DNA from 3 places in the Thalassobacillus sp. B23F22_16 genome. Region 2 is predicted to be linked to each of the others. Evidence: riboswitches for the same ligand, from Rfam matches in the RefSeq annotation. Region 2 holds a riboswitch; each other region holds the start of a gene.
What was found. Region 2 has a riboswitch for S-adenosylmethionine ahead of ACGTNI_RS11950 (5-methyltetrahydropteroyltriglutamate--homocysteine S-methyltransferase). Riboswitches for the same ligand answer to the same signal wherever they lie in the genome.

Region 1 (4,211 bases), on a different contig from region 2:
CAGGAACAAAGTTCAATACCCCTTTAGGAAGTCCCGCTTCTTCCAGCACCTCTACAAATTTCGCAGCAATAACAGGACTGTTACTGGCAGGCTTCATTACCACCGTATTACCTGTAACAATAGGGGCGATTGTAGTACCAGCCATAATTGCAAAAGCTAAGTTCCATGGCGGAATAACTACACTTACACCAATCGGCGTATAAACATAACGGTTATGCTCCCCATCACGACTATTGACAGGCTTTCCATCTTTTAGTTCCAGCATTTGACGACCGTAATATTCGAGGAAATCAATCGCTTCTGCCGTATCCGCATCGGCTTCCTTCCATGGTTTACCTACTTCATAGACAAGGTAAGCAGAAAATTCATGCTTACGCTTGCGCACGATGTTAGCAGCACGGAATAGAATCTCAGCCCTGGATGCAGCATCCCACTTTTTCCAGCTCTTGAATGCTTCTGCTGCTGATTGAATTGCTTTCTCAGCAGTCTCCTGATTGGCTTTTGAAACATTTCCTACCACCTGCTTTGTATCAGCAGGGTTCGTAGAAACAATTTTTTCTTCCGTGTGAATACGCTCTCCATTCACCACAAGGTCATAGTCTTTCCCTAGTTCATCTTTCACTTGTTTCAATGCAGCTTCAAATGCCTGCTTATTCTCCTCAATCGTAAAATCTGTGAATGGTTCATGACGATAAGCTGTTACCATTTATAAAACCCCTTTCAAGAAATTTATTTATCATTTATTTACTGAAAACACCTTTAATAGCAAAGGCGATATTCGCTGGTCGTTCAGCCATCCTTCTCATAAAATAACCATACCAATCATCTCCATAAGGCAAGTATACTCGTACGGTATAGCCCTCCTTAGCAAGGTCAAGTTGTGTCTGATTCCTCATCCCATATAACATTTGGAATTCAAATTGATCGGTTGGTATCTGATGTTCTGCTGCCAGCTCTTTCGTGTAATTGATGATTTGATCATCATGGCTGGCGATAGCTGTATAATTGCCATTCAATAAATTTTTCTTAATCAGATGCTTCAAATTGGCATCTACCTTTTCTTTATCCGGAAAAGCAACTTTTCCAGATTCTTTATATGCCCCTTTTACTAATCTCAAATAAGGATCATATTCATCGAGATCATCTATATCACAATCAGAGCGGTACAAATAAGATTGAATGACTGTACCAAGGTTGTGATAGGTTGTTTTTAATCGTTTATAAATATCCAGGGTACGTTCGCATCGCGATGAGTCTTCCATATCTATGGTGACAACTACCCCGTGCTTCTCGGCTGTATCAAGGATTTGCTCCATGTTTTCGATAACAAGTTCTTCATTGATGTCGAGTCCAAGGGAGGTAAGTTTTAACGAAACTTCAGAACCTAACTGATGTTCAGCGATCGTACGAATGGTTTCTATACATTCTTGTGAACGCTTTCTCGATTCTGCTTCGGAATTTACAAATTCTCCTAAATGGTCAACGGTCACTTGAAGACCTTGCTGATTCAATTGCTTAATCAAGGGTACGGCCTGGTCAAAGGTTTCTCCGCCGACTATTTTATCAGCTCCGAATTTTGGCCCCCACTTTTTCGCTAATTTATCCAGCAGCCGGTTATTCGATAAAAACAAGAAAAAGTTCTTACTAATGGCTTCCACTACCATCACATCCCTTCGCTTCACTTACGTAAAGAAGATGTTTCCCTATTCCTTGTAACCCTAACCTAATTATTTATCTCTTAAGAAAATTGTAACGATTATGACGGCTTTTAGACAAGGTGTGCCACTCACAAACATCTCCCTTCGGTTTTGTGGTTTAAACACAATCACAACTGAGATATATGGAAATGTCCTTCTCAACGCAAAAAAATCCGGTTACAAGGCACTAACCTTGAACCGGATTTTTTCACTTTAAATCTTATATTTCTTCACAATGCTCTTCAAATATGTTTTGGAGCTTTCCAATGACTTCCATTGGTTCAAATCCTTCGATATCATGACGCTCGACCATTGTAACGATTTCTCCGTCCTTCAAAAAAGCAAAAGAAGGTGAAGAAGGCGGGTAGCCGACGAAGTGCTGGCGAGCACGTTCCGTCGCTTCTTTGTCCTGCCCTGCAAATACGGTGACCAGGTGGTCTGGCCGTTTATCATAATGGATAGAATGTGCTGCTGCAGGACGTGCTACACCACCTGCACACCCGCATACAGAGTTAATCATCACCAATGTAGTTCCTTTTTGATTCAATGCTTCATCCACTTCGTCTGGTGTAGTAAGTTCTTTATAGCCAGCCTGGGTGATTTCGTTACGAGCCTGGTTGACGACATCGTTCATATAAATATTGAAATCCATGCGTATATCCCCTTTATAACAAGATTATCTTCTTAGATAATAGTATCAATATTTCCAGTTGCTTTCAATCAATCAGTAATTGCTAATTGCTTTCTATACAAAATTCTCTGAAAATACAGTTGACATTTCTGATTACACCCACTTATAATACAGGACAATTGCATAGCAACTCTTATCAAGAGTGGCGGAGGGACTAGGCCCGATGATGCCCGGCAACCATTCAGGCAGCTGCTTGAAAAGGTGCTAATTCCTACAGAAACCATTTTCTGAAAGATAAGAGAGGACTGGATACATAACTTCCCTCTTCTTATCAAAAGAGGGAAGTTTTTTGTAAAAGAAGAAAATACACCTGAGAGGATGATTGGATGACAAAAAGAAGTTTAGAACAACGATTGCAGGAAGGGCCGGTTATTTGCGGGGAAGGATACCTATTTGAATTAGAGCGTCGCGGATACCTTCAAGCTGGTTCATTCGTTCCGGAAGTCGCCTTGGATAATCCACAAGCCCTTAAACAGACTTATCGCGATTATATGCTGGCAGGTTCGGACGTCGTTTTAGCATTCACTTACAATGCCCACCGGGAAAAAATGCGGATTATCGGCAAGGAAGATTTATTAGAGCCATTGAACCGCCAGGCTATTAGGCTGGCCAAAGAAGTAGCAAAAGAACATCCGGAAGAAGAAGCATTAGTGGCTGGTAACATTTCAAATACTAATCTTTTCAATCCCGACGACCCTTCTTCAAAAGAAGACGTGCGTGCTATTTTTGCTGAAATGGTTCGCTGGTGCAAAGAAGAAGGGGTAGACTTTGTCAATGGTGAAACCTTCTATTATTACGAGGAAGCAAAGATTGCTTTAGAAGAAATAAAAAGACAAGGCCTCCCTGCTGTCATTACGTTTGGATTAATGGGGGAGAATGTATTACGGGATGGATATACCGTAGAGGAAGGCTGTCAGTTATTGAAGAAACATGGAGCTTTGGTAGTAGGAATGAATTGTTTCCGTGGACCAGCTACGATGCAGCCTTTTATGGAAAAAATTCGTGCAAATGTTGAGGGTTATGTAGGTGCACTACCCATACCATATAGAACAACGGAAGAACACCCTACCTTTTTCAATTTACCCGATGGGGGATGCTCTTGTACCCTGCCGACCGAGACTACCTTTCCAACATCGCTGGACCCGCTTTATTGCAACCGGTATGAACTTGCTGCCTGGGCAAAGGAAGCCCATGATATTGGAGTCAATTACTTAGGGTTATGCTGCGGGGCATCTCCAAGTATGCTGCGTGAAGTCGCAGAAACTGTAGGGAGAGTGGCCGTCAATTCCACTTATTCCCCAAATATGGAAAAGCATTTTATGTTTGGAACAGATAAAACCCTGCAATCTCATATCACTTCCTATAAGACAAAAGCATAGAGAGAGACCTTTTCAAAATTGGTTAGATATAATAAAAAACTCCCGTAACCATCTTAGGTACACGGGAGTTTTTCTTATTAATAAATTGGTGTATTATCTTTCGTTACCTTTTCCAGTATATCTTTAACACGCGCAAGGAAATTACCGGCAACCAAGCCATCAAGCACACGATGATCTAATGATAAACATAGATTCACCATATCTCTTGCAGCGAACATCCCATCTTTGATAACAGGCTTTTTCACAATGGATTCCACCTGTAAGATTGCTGCCTGTGGGTGGTTGATGACACCCATGGACTGCACAGAGCCAAAAGATCCGGTATTATTGACCGTAAAGGTGCCTCCTTCCATATCTGCAGAAGTCAACTTACCATTTCTTGCTTTCATAGCAAGGTCAGTAATGTCTTTCGCAATCCCCTTGATGCTCTTGTCATCAGCATCC
Region 2 (4,211 bases):
AAGATCAGCTTGCTATTCACGAAGATGAAATCCTCGGTTTGAAGGAAAAAATAGAAAACGAATTCTCCTCGGCTCACGCTTCCTTTGCGACCGGTCTGCATATCCACGATGGCCTCGAGGAAATATACATCAACCAGATGGACTTTACGAAAGCGAACCAGCTGGCTGTCGATCTGAACGACCGCTTTTTCGACGGGGTGGCAGCCACAGGCCGGACCGCCATTGTCAAACACCGCTTCTTCGGAGCTTCCACTCCCCAAGGTGTGATGGACTACATCGATAATCTTACCGACGGGCTGGATAAACGCTATTTCATTAAAGGCCGGGCAGGGACCGGAAAATCGACGTTATTGAGAAAAGTCGCCGCCGCAGCGGAAGAGCTTGGCTTCGATATCGAAATGTACCACTGTGGATTCGATCCAGAGAGCATGGATATGGTTGTTGTCCGCGAGCTCGGATTTTGTATTTTTGACAGCACCGACCCCCATGAATATTTTCCTGACAGAGATGGGGATGAAATCGTCGATATCTATGAAAAAGCGGTCAAACCCGGGACGGATGAAAATTATGCCACCGCGATTATGGAACTGAATCGCAGTTATAAATCGTATATGAAAAATGGCATAGTCATCTTACAGGAAGCGAAGCGACTGCATGATGAGCTTGAGCAAATCTACGCGGCGGTGACAGATGACAGTAAAGTAGATGCACTATTTGATCAGCTCAAAGCAGAGATGGATGACTGATTTGGAATTTTGATCATATATTCCGATTTTCGCTCATAACTAGTTCATTTTTGATCACAACCGACTGGTTTTTGATCGTAAAACCTCCAAACCAAAAAGCCAGCCACTCTTCATATAAGTGGCTGGCTTTTGATTAATTCCAAACGTCGTCTGCAATTTCAAGGACATGGCTGATTTTCGCCCATTGCTCATCTTCAGAAAGAATATTGCCTTCTTCGGTGGATGCGAATCCGCATTGCGGGCTGAGGCACAGCTGATCTAACGGTACATATTCCGCCGCTTCTTCGATTCGTTTTTTGATACGGTCTTTATCTTCGAGCTCCCCTGTCTTAGAGGTGATCAGTCCAAGGACGACTCGGAGATCATCGCGCTTCACGTGACGCAACGGCTCAAACCCGCCGGAGCGATCATCATCATACTCGAGGAACAATCCGTCTACATTCAGTTCGCTGAAAATGGTTTCCGATACCGCATCATAGCCGCCGGATGCGGTATACGTGGAGCGGAAGTTGCCCCGGCAAATATGCATCGTAATCACAAGGTCCTCCGGCTTTTTAGCAATCGATTCATTGACTGCCTGGACAAACAATCCTTTTAGTTGGTCCGGGTCCTGGCCACGGTCACGAATCATCTGCAGGCCTTCTTCTGAGAAAAATCCTGCCCATGACGTATCATCGAGCTGCAGGTAGCGGCAGCCCGCATCGTAAAAGGCCTGGATCGCTTTTTGATAGGCTTTTGTCAAATCGCTCAGTAATTCTGTTTCATTTTTATAGATTTCCTTATTGATATTGCCTCGGAATAATAGCATATTCGGACTCGGAATCGTGAACTTCGGTGTATGATTTCTCCCCACCAGGGAATGAAGAAATTTATAATGCTCAATCATTGGATGGTTATCACTGAAATCGACCCTATCGACCACCCGGACTGAATGGGGTTTCGTTTCCACCCCTTTGAACTGAATACCGGATTCAGGCTCGTATCCTTCCACGCCAACTAAATTTTCGAGAAAATCAAAATGCCACCAGGCACGGCGGAAATCCCCATCAGTAATGGACTGCAGTCCCGCTTCTTTTTGCTTTTCTACCAGCTTGATAATCTCCTCATCTTCAAGCCGCGTCAGTTCTTCTGCAGAAATTTTCCCATCCTGCCTTTGCTGGCGTGCTTTCTTCAGCCGCTCCGGACGAAGAAAACTTCCAACATGGTCTCCGCGGAATGGTGCTGTTATAGTTTTTGTGTCTGCCATTTCTAATCCTCTCCTCTGCTTAGAAAAAATTGCTTTGTCTCCAGGAACTTTTGGCGAAATCCTTAGTCTTTTCTTACACTTACTTAAAGTATAAAAAATAAAAGTCCCTTCCAATAAGAAGGGACTTTATAATAGAATTCGCCGCTTCTTATCTCTCAAGTTCAAAGAACTTGCAGGAATTAGCACCTTGTGTGATACAGGTTGCTGAGGCGTCACCGGGCCTTACCCTCGACCTCTCTTGATAAGATTTTTATCCAATTTTCAGAAAGTAGTATGCTAGTAATGATATCAGCTGGAAACGAAAAAATAAAGCCAAAGGAAAAAATTCTCTGTTGCTTCAATTTGAAATTTTTCCCACCCCCATTTGGAAACTTTTTCTATCGAATAATGTAACGAAATGGAGGGAAAAAAGATGAAAAAAGTTGAATTGGAACAGAAAATTGAAGAACAACGACAAAAAATGTACCATATATATTTAGCAGAAGACCACTATCCAGAAGTCGTAAAAATATCTCAATACTTAGATGAACTATTGAATGAATACACCCGTTATACCAATAGTTTCAAGCAATCAAAAGGGCTGAGTTTTAAGTAAATCAGCTGATAGCTATGCAGCCACCCCCTGAACTGCCTGCCGATAAAAACAGTGACCCCTTGTCACTAAAAAGCATTTCATATTCTCTTAACCTATTATCTCCAACAGAAAGCCGGATACCGGCAAGTCAAAATCTTTTATTTTTAGCTTCTATTCTGCCCACTACTCTACTATGATAGAAATTAACTTGAACGAAAGGGCAGATGGGCTATGGGAATCAACGACATCATCATACTGATCGTAATCGGGTTCCTCTGTATAGGAGCCATCGATAAAATACTCGGCAACCGGTTCGGGTTCGGCGATCGTTTCACGGAAGGGTTCATGGCGATGGGCTCCCTGACACTCGCCATGGTCGGAATCATTTCCCTGGCGCCTGTGATAGCCAAATTCCTGACCCCTGTCATCGCCCCTGTATACGGAGTGATCGGTGCCGATCCAGCCACTTTCGCAAACACGATTCTCGCCATCGATATGGGCGGCTACTCGCTGGCGACCGAAATGTCTCAGCACCCGGATGCCGAGCTGTTCGCCTGGGTTTTCCTTGGAACGATGATGGGCCCGACGCTCGTGTTCACCATACCTGTTGCACTCGGAATCATCGACAAACAGGACCACCCCTACTTCGCCAGAGGCATTCTTCTTGGGCTGATCACTGTACCTGTGGGCGCGTTTACAGGTGCGATGGTGGCAAGGCTGGAGCTGACTATTATTCTCATAAATCTGATACCTACGATTATTTTTTCGACTGTAATTGCTATCGGATTATGGAAAAAGCCTTCAATGATGATCTCCGGGTTTTCGATATTCGGTAAAGGAGTGGAAGCATTAGCGATTATCGGACTCACCGCAATCGCAGTAGAAACCCTGACCGGCATTGTCGTCATCCCCAATATGACGCCCCTCGATGAAGGGATTCAAATCGTTGGCAGGCTCGCCATTTTCCTTGCCGGTGCTTTTCCTATGGTTGCGTTCATCTCCCGTGCCTTTGATAAATACTTAGCAAAAATCGGCGGAAGACTGCAGATCAGTGAAACTTCGACAACCGGGCTAATTGCATCACTCGCACACAGTATCCCGATGCTGGTGCTTTTAAAGGAGATGGAACCGAGAGGGAAAATCATCAATGTTGCGTTTGCAGTAAGCGGGGCGTTTGTGTTCGGAGGACATTTAGGTTTTGTCGCCGGGGTCAACCAGGAGATGGTGTTTGCCATGATTATCGGTAAACTTGTCAGCGGCTTTAGCGCAGTTGCGCTTGCCGTTTTTGCATTGAAAAAGACGGCTTGAACGACGGACGCACGATTAGCAGGCACGGTAGTATGAGTACAACCGAAAGTTGCCATTAAAAAAAGGGTGCCAATTGCCGGCACCCTTTTGCTGATTATTTTTGAGGAGACAGTTCTCGCTCGTTAAATTGATCCGCTTCCGTAGATCCCTTCAAGGCCGTCGTTGATGATGTTCCGCCGGAGATGACCTGAGCAACTTCATCAAAGTAGCCGGTTCCGACTTCGCGCTGGTGGCGGGTGGCGGTGTAGCCGTGCTCTTCGCTTGCGAATTCAGCCTGCTGCAGCTCGGAATAAGCTTCCATGCCGCGGTCTTTGTATTGACGAGCCAATTCGAACAT
Region 3 (4,211 bases), on a different contig from region 2:
TATGCTCCTATCAGCGGTAAAGTCGTTGAAATCAATGAGGAATTGGAAGATTCTCCAGAATTCGTTAACGAATCTCCATATGAAAAAGCGTGGATGGTTATTGTTGAGCCTTCTAATAAGTCCGAAATGGACGAATTGATGACAGCTGAACAGTATGAAGAAATGATTACAGAAGACTAATTTTTTCTTCAACGGACATCCTATGGACAAGGGGTGACCTATTATGAATCAATCTAAAAGACGTGCCGATACTACTGGCAGACAGCGCCAGCGTAAAACTAAACCTGCAAAACAAGAGGCGCCGAAAGTCCGTCAATATGTAGATTGTGATGGTGGCGGCTGGTGTTGAATAAACGTTAGATACCCACAGACCATGCTATCCTACAGCATGGTCTGTTTTACTAAAAGAACTGGGTGGGATCCTGATATGAACGATCAAAACCAAGTCCCCATTCTAATCGTAGAAGGGATTACAGATAAAAAACATATAAAAAAGATATTGGATGATCACAATCAGGTAGAAATATTATGTACGCATGGTACGCTCGGGGTAGAACGGATGGAGGAAATGATCCTCGACTATAATCTTGATGATCGCATTGTCTATATTCTGGTGGATGAAGATGATTCAGGTCATAAGTTGAGGAAACAACTGACTCATGAACTCCCGCATGCGGAACATATATATGTAGATAAAGCTTACCGGGAAGTAGCAACAACTCCTGAACCGGAACTGGCTCGAGCACTATTAAGCCAACATTTTCATGTTAAATCAATTTACCTGATATAAAGGTGGGTACGATGGAAGTATTAGAACTGTCATCAGAAAAAGACTTAATTAACACTAATAGGAGTGCCATGATTTTTATTCATAGTCCGTTTTGTGGGACATGCCGCATGGCCAGGAAAATGCTTGATACGATTGAATCGTTGTGGAAGCAAAACCTGTTTTTTGAACTGAATGCATCGTTACATCCTGGTTTTATGCAGGAAAATCAAGTTGAAAGCGTACCATGCTTATTAATTGTATCTAATGGCAGGGTGAAGGATAAGGTTTATGCTTTTCGTTCCGTTCCTTACATGCAGAGGATCGTGTCTAAACACGTCAATTCCTAACATTATTTCCCGAGAAATAACGAGAGGAATAGCTTTGGTCTAATTTAAGAGTTTATTTTCAATTTAAATAAAGCAAAAAGCCGAAATTATATTTATTTCGGCTTTTTGCTTTATTAGGAACTGTTATTTCACTAACTCTCCAATTTTTTCAACTATTTCAAGAAACTCTGCCTGATCTCCGAACTTAGCAGAAATATTACCGTATTGGTCAATGATAACGGTGGTTGGTACACCGCTGCATTGGTATTGGTCATAAGTTGATCTGCCATCATCCACTAAAGTGGGCTGGGTCAGGAATTTTTCAGCGAATGATTTTCCTGCGTCGCCTTCTCTCTCCCGACCTGCTACATTAATAGTAAGAAGACTAATTTTGTCTGAGTCCATAGACCGGTATAACTGCTCCTTCATGGGTAAATCCCTGGAACAGTCTGGACACCAGGATACCCAAAAAGTAAGAACGATTACTTTTCCGAGATCATCTTGTAAATCATAGACGCCTGAATTATTGATATAAGGCAATTGGAAAAGTGGCGCTTTCTCCATAAAGAAACCTCCTCCGTATTCATAGAATTCTGTCATTATCCTACCATATAAATGGAAGACAGCGCATATTAGAAGTATTGCATAGTAAGAATACTTATTTGCCGAAATTAATCGAATTTTGTTGACAATAATTTCGCTCACATGCTACAATCTTTTTTGTGACACTTAAACGGATTAAAGTAATAAAATTAATCACATCTCTTATTAAGAGTGGTGGAGGGACTGGCCCGATGAAGCCCGGCAACCGTCAAGTTTTCCAAGCTTGAAAAGGTGCCAATTCCTGCAGAGTTCATAAGCTCTGGCAGATAAGAGAACGGAGCAGCTTGTTACCTAAGCGCCTTTCTGTTCTCTAAGCAGAAAAGGTGTTTTTTTATGCATAAAGTAAGTTTTACTTTATAGAAATGTTGGAATTAAAGTCTTTCTAAGTAAGACTCGGGACAAGCAGTATTTTCTTTGCTTTAAACCATCAGCAAGCAGTAGGAGGCAGCACAGAATGATTTCGATAAAAGATTTATCTAAAGTCTTTCACACGAAAGACCAGGATGTCACTGCGGTTGATCATCTCGATCTAAATATTGAGGCCGGGGAAATTTACGGTGTTATCGGATACAGTGGAGCTGGAAAAAGCACGTTCATCCGTTTATTAAATCGTCTGGAGGATCCCACGGGCGGCTCGATAACGATAGATGGGCAGGAAATAACAAGCATGAGCAAAAATAAGCTGCGGCTTGCCCGTCAGGAAATCGGTATGATATTTCAGCATTTCAATCTACTTTGGTCTCGTACAGTCAGAGATAATATCGCTTTTCCGTTAGAGATAGCCGGTGTACCTAAGGATAAAAGGCAAGCAAGAGTAATGGAATTGATCGAACTGGTAGGACTTCAAGGGAGAGAGAACGCCTATCCTTCCCAATTAAGTGGCGGTCAAAAACAGCGTGTCGGTATCGCACGGGCATTAGCGAATAACCCTAAGGTGCTTTTGTGTGATGAAGCAACTTCAGCACTTGATCCAGAGACTACCGATTCGATTCTCGATTTATTAGTCGATATTAATGAAAAATTAGGCTTGACCATCATTTTAATCACCCATGAAATGCATGTCATCAGAAAAATATGTCATCGCGTTGCTGTAATGGAAAACGGTAAAGTGGTGGAACAAGGGGATGTTTTAGATGTGTTTCTTCACCCAAAACGCCCAGTGACAAAGAAATTCGTGGATCAAGTGATGGGAGATCCTGATCAAGATCACTCTTTGGATTTAATACATGAAAAATACTCTTCAGGAAAAGTGCTTCGGTTGCATTTTGTTGGGGAGAGCACTAATCAGGCTGTAATCAGCGAGCTTTCCAGAGAGTTCAGCATTGATCTCAACATCCTTCATGGAAAGATCACGCAGACGAAAAAAGGCGCTTATGGAACACTTTTTGTACACTTGGAAGGCTCTCAAGGTGAAATAGAAAAAACTATTACTTACATTGAAGGCACCTCTGTTGAAGTGGAGGTGATTACACATGTTTAATGAACTGTTCCCTAATGTAGATATGGCTGATATGATTACTGCTACCAATGAAACACTTTATATGACAGTTATTTCGGTAATAGGAACTCTGATTTTAGGAATAATGCTTGGCTTATTACTGTATTTATCCCGTCCGGGCGGCTTGTGGGAAAACAAAACTTTAAATTGGATTATATCTTCTTTAGTCAATGTTTTCCGGGCTATTCCTTTCATTATATTGATTTTACTTTTATTTCCGTTTACAGATTTTTTAATGGGGACTATTCGCGGCCCTAAAGCTGCGTTACCTGCGTTGATTATTGGAGCAGCTCCATTTTATGGCAGGTTAGTTGAGATAGCTTTGAAAGAAGTAGATAAAGGAGTTATTGAGGCAGCTAAGTCGATGGGTGCAAAAACATCCACAATCATTTTTAAAGTATTATTGAAGGAATCAATGCCAGCCCTTGTCTCTGGTTTGACAGTCACAGCAATCGCGTTAATTGGTTATACTGCAGTCGCAGGTGTAATTGGAGCTGGCGGGTTGGGAGATTTTGCCTACTTCTATGGCTTCCAGCGCAGTGATTTCGATGTGGTTTTTGTATGTACTGTCCTGATTGTATTAATCGTATTTATTTTCCAATTTATCGGGGATATTACTTCCCGAGCCTTGGATAAAAGATAGATAATAAAGTAAAGGGGAATTAAAAATGAAAAAATGGTTGATTGGGTTAATATTCAGTTCTGTAATTTTAGTACTTGCAGCTTGTGGAGGTTCCGACAGTGGAGGTTCCGATAATGGCTCCGAAGACGAACTTGTGGTAGGTGCAACCAGTGTTCCTCATGCTGAAGTTTTACAGGAAGCACAGCCGCTTCTGGAAGAGGAAGGAATTCAGTTGAAGATTGAACAATACCAGGATTATGTCTTGCCGAATAAGGATTTGGAGAGTGGGGAAATCGATGCGAATTATTTTCAACACATCCCTTATCTTGAATCTCAAAAAGCAGAGAACGATTATGATTTTGTAAACTTAGGCGGCATTCATATTGAACCAAT

Region 1: another riboswitch for S-adenosylmethionine. It lies ahead of ACGTNI_RS04730 (homocysteine S-methyltransferase family protein); the one in region 2 lies ahead of ACGTNI_RS11950 (5-methyltetrahydropteroyltriglutamate--homocysteine S-methyltransferase).
Region 3: another riboswitch for S-adenosylmethionine. It lies ahead of ACGTNI_RS09905 (methionine ABC transporter ATP-binding protein); the one in region 2 lies ahead of ACGTNI_RS11950 (5-methyltetrahydropteroyltriglutamate--homocysteine S-methyltransferase).

The regions. Positions count from the first base shown of each region.
Region 1 covers NZ_JBIEKD010000003.1:172,678-176,888, forward strand. Annotated here, with positions in the region: gene pruA (L-glutamate gamma-semialdehyde dehydrogenase) at 1-706, opposite strand, end outside; gene ACGTNI_RS04720 (proline dehydrogenase family protein) at 741-1,658, opposite strand; gene ACGTNI_RS04725 (BrxA/BrxB family bacilliredoxin) at 1,918-2,355, opposite strand; SAM riboswitch class I at 2,519-2,629, shown strand; gene ACGTNI_RS04730 (homocysteine S-methyltransferase family protein) at 2,715-3,767, shown strand; gene ACGTNI_RS04735 (dihydrolipoamide acetyltransferase family protein) at 3,845-4,211, opposite strand, start outside.
Region 2 covers NZ_JBIEKD010000013.1:117,033-121,243, forward strand. Annotated here, with positions in the region: gene ACGTNI_RS11945 (PRK06851 family protein) at 1-746, shown strand, start outside; gene ACGTNI_RS11950 (5-methyltetrahydropteroyltriglutamate--homocysteine S-methyltransferase) at 880-1,992, opposite strand; SAM riboswitch class I at 2,138-2,240, opposite strand; gene ACGTNI_RS11955 (aspartyl-phosphate phosphatase Spo0E family protein) at 2,405-2,587, shown strand; gene eutH (ethanolamine utilization protein EutH) at 2,798-3,874, shown strand; gene aceA (isocitrate lyase) at 3,969-4,211, opposite strand, start outside.
Region 3 covers NZ_JBIEKD010000010.1:85,900-90,110, reverse strand. Annotated here, with positions in the region: gene gcvH (glycine cleavage system protein GcvH) at 1-180, shown strand, start outside; gene ACGTNI_RS09925 (hypothetical protein) at 224-349, shown strand; gene ACGTNI_RS09920 (toprim domain-containing protein) at 428-790, shown strand; gene ACGTNI_RS09915 (thioredoxin family protein) at 802-1,116, shown strand; gene ACGTNI_RS09910 (TlpA family protein disulfide reductase) at 1,240-1,659, opposite strand; SAM riboswitch class I at 1,858-1,971, shown strand; gene ACGTNI_RS09905 (methionine ABC transporter ATP-binding protein) at 2,153-3,178, shown strand; gene ACGTNI_RS09900 (methionine ABC transporter permease) at 3,171-3,839, shown strand; gene ACGTNI_RS09895 (MetQ/NlpA family ABC transporter substrate-binding protein) at 3,865-4,211, shown strand, end outside.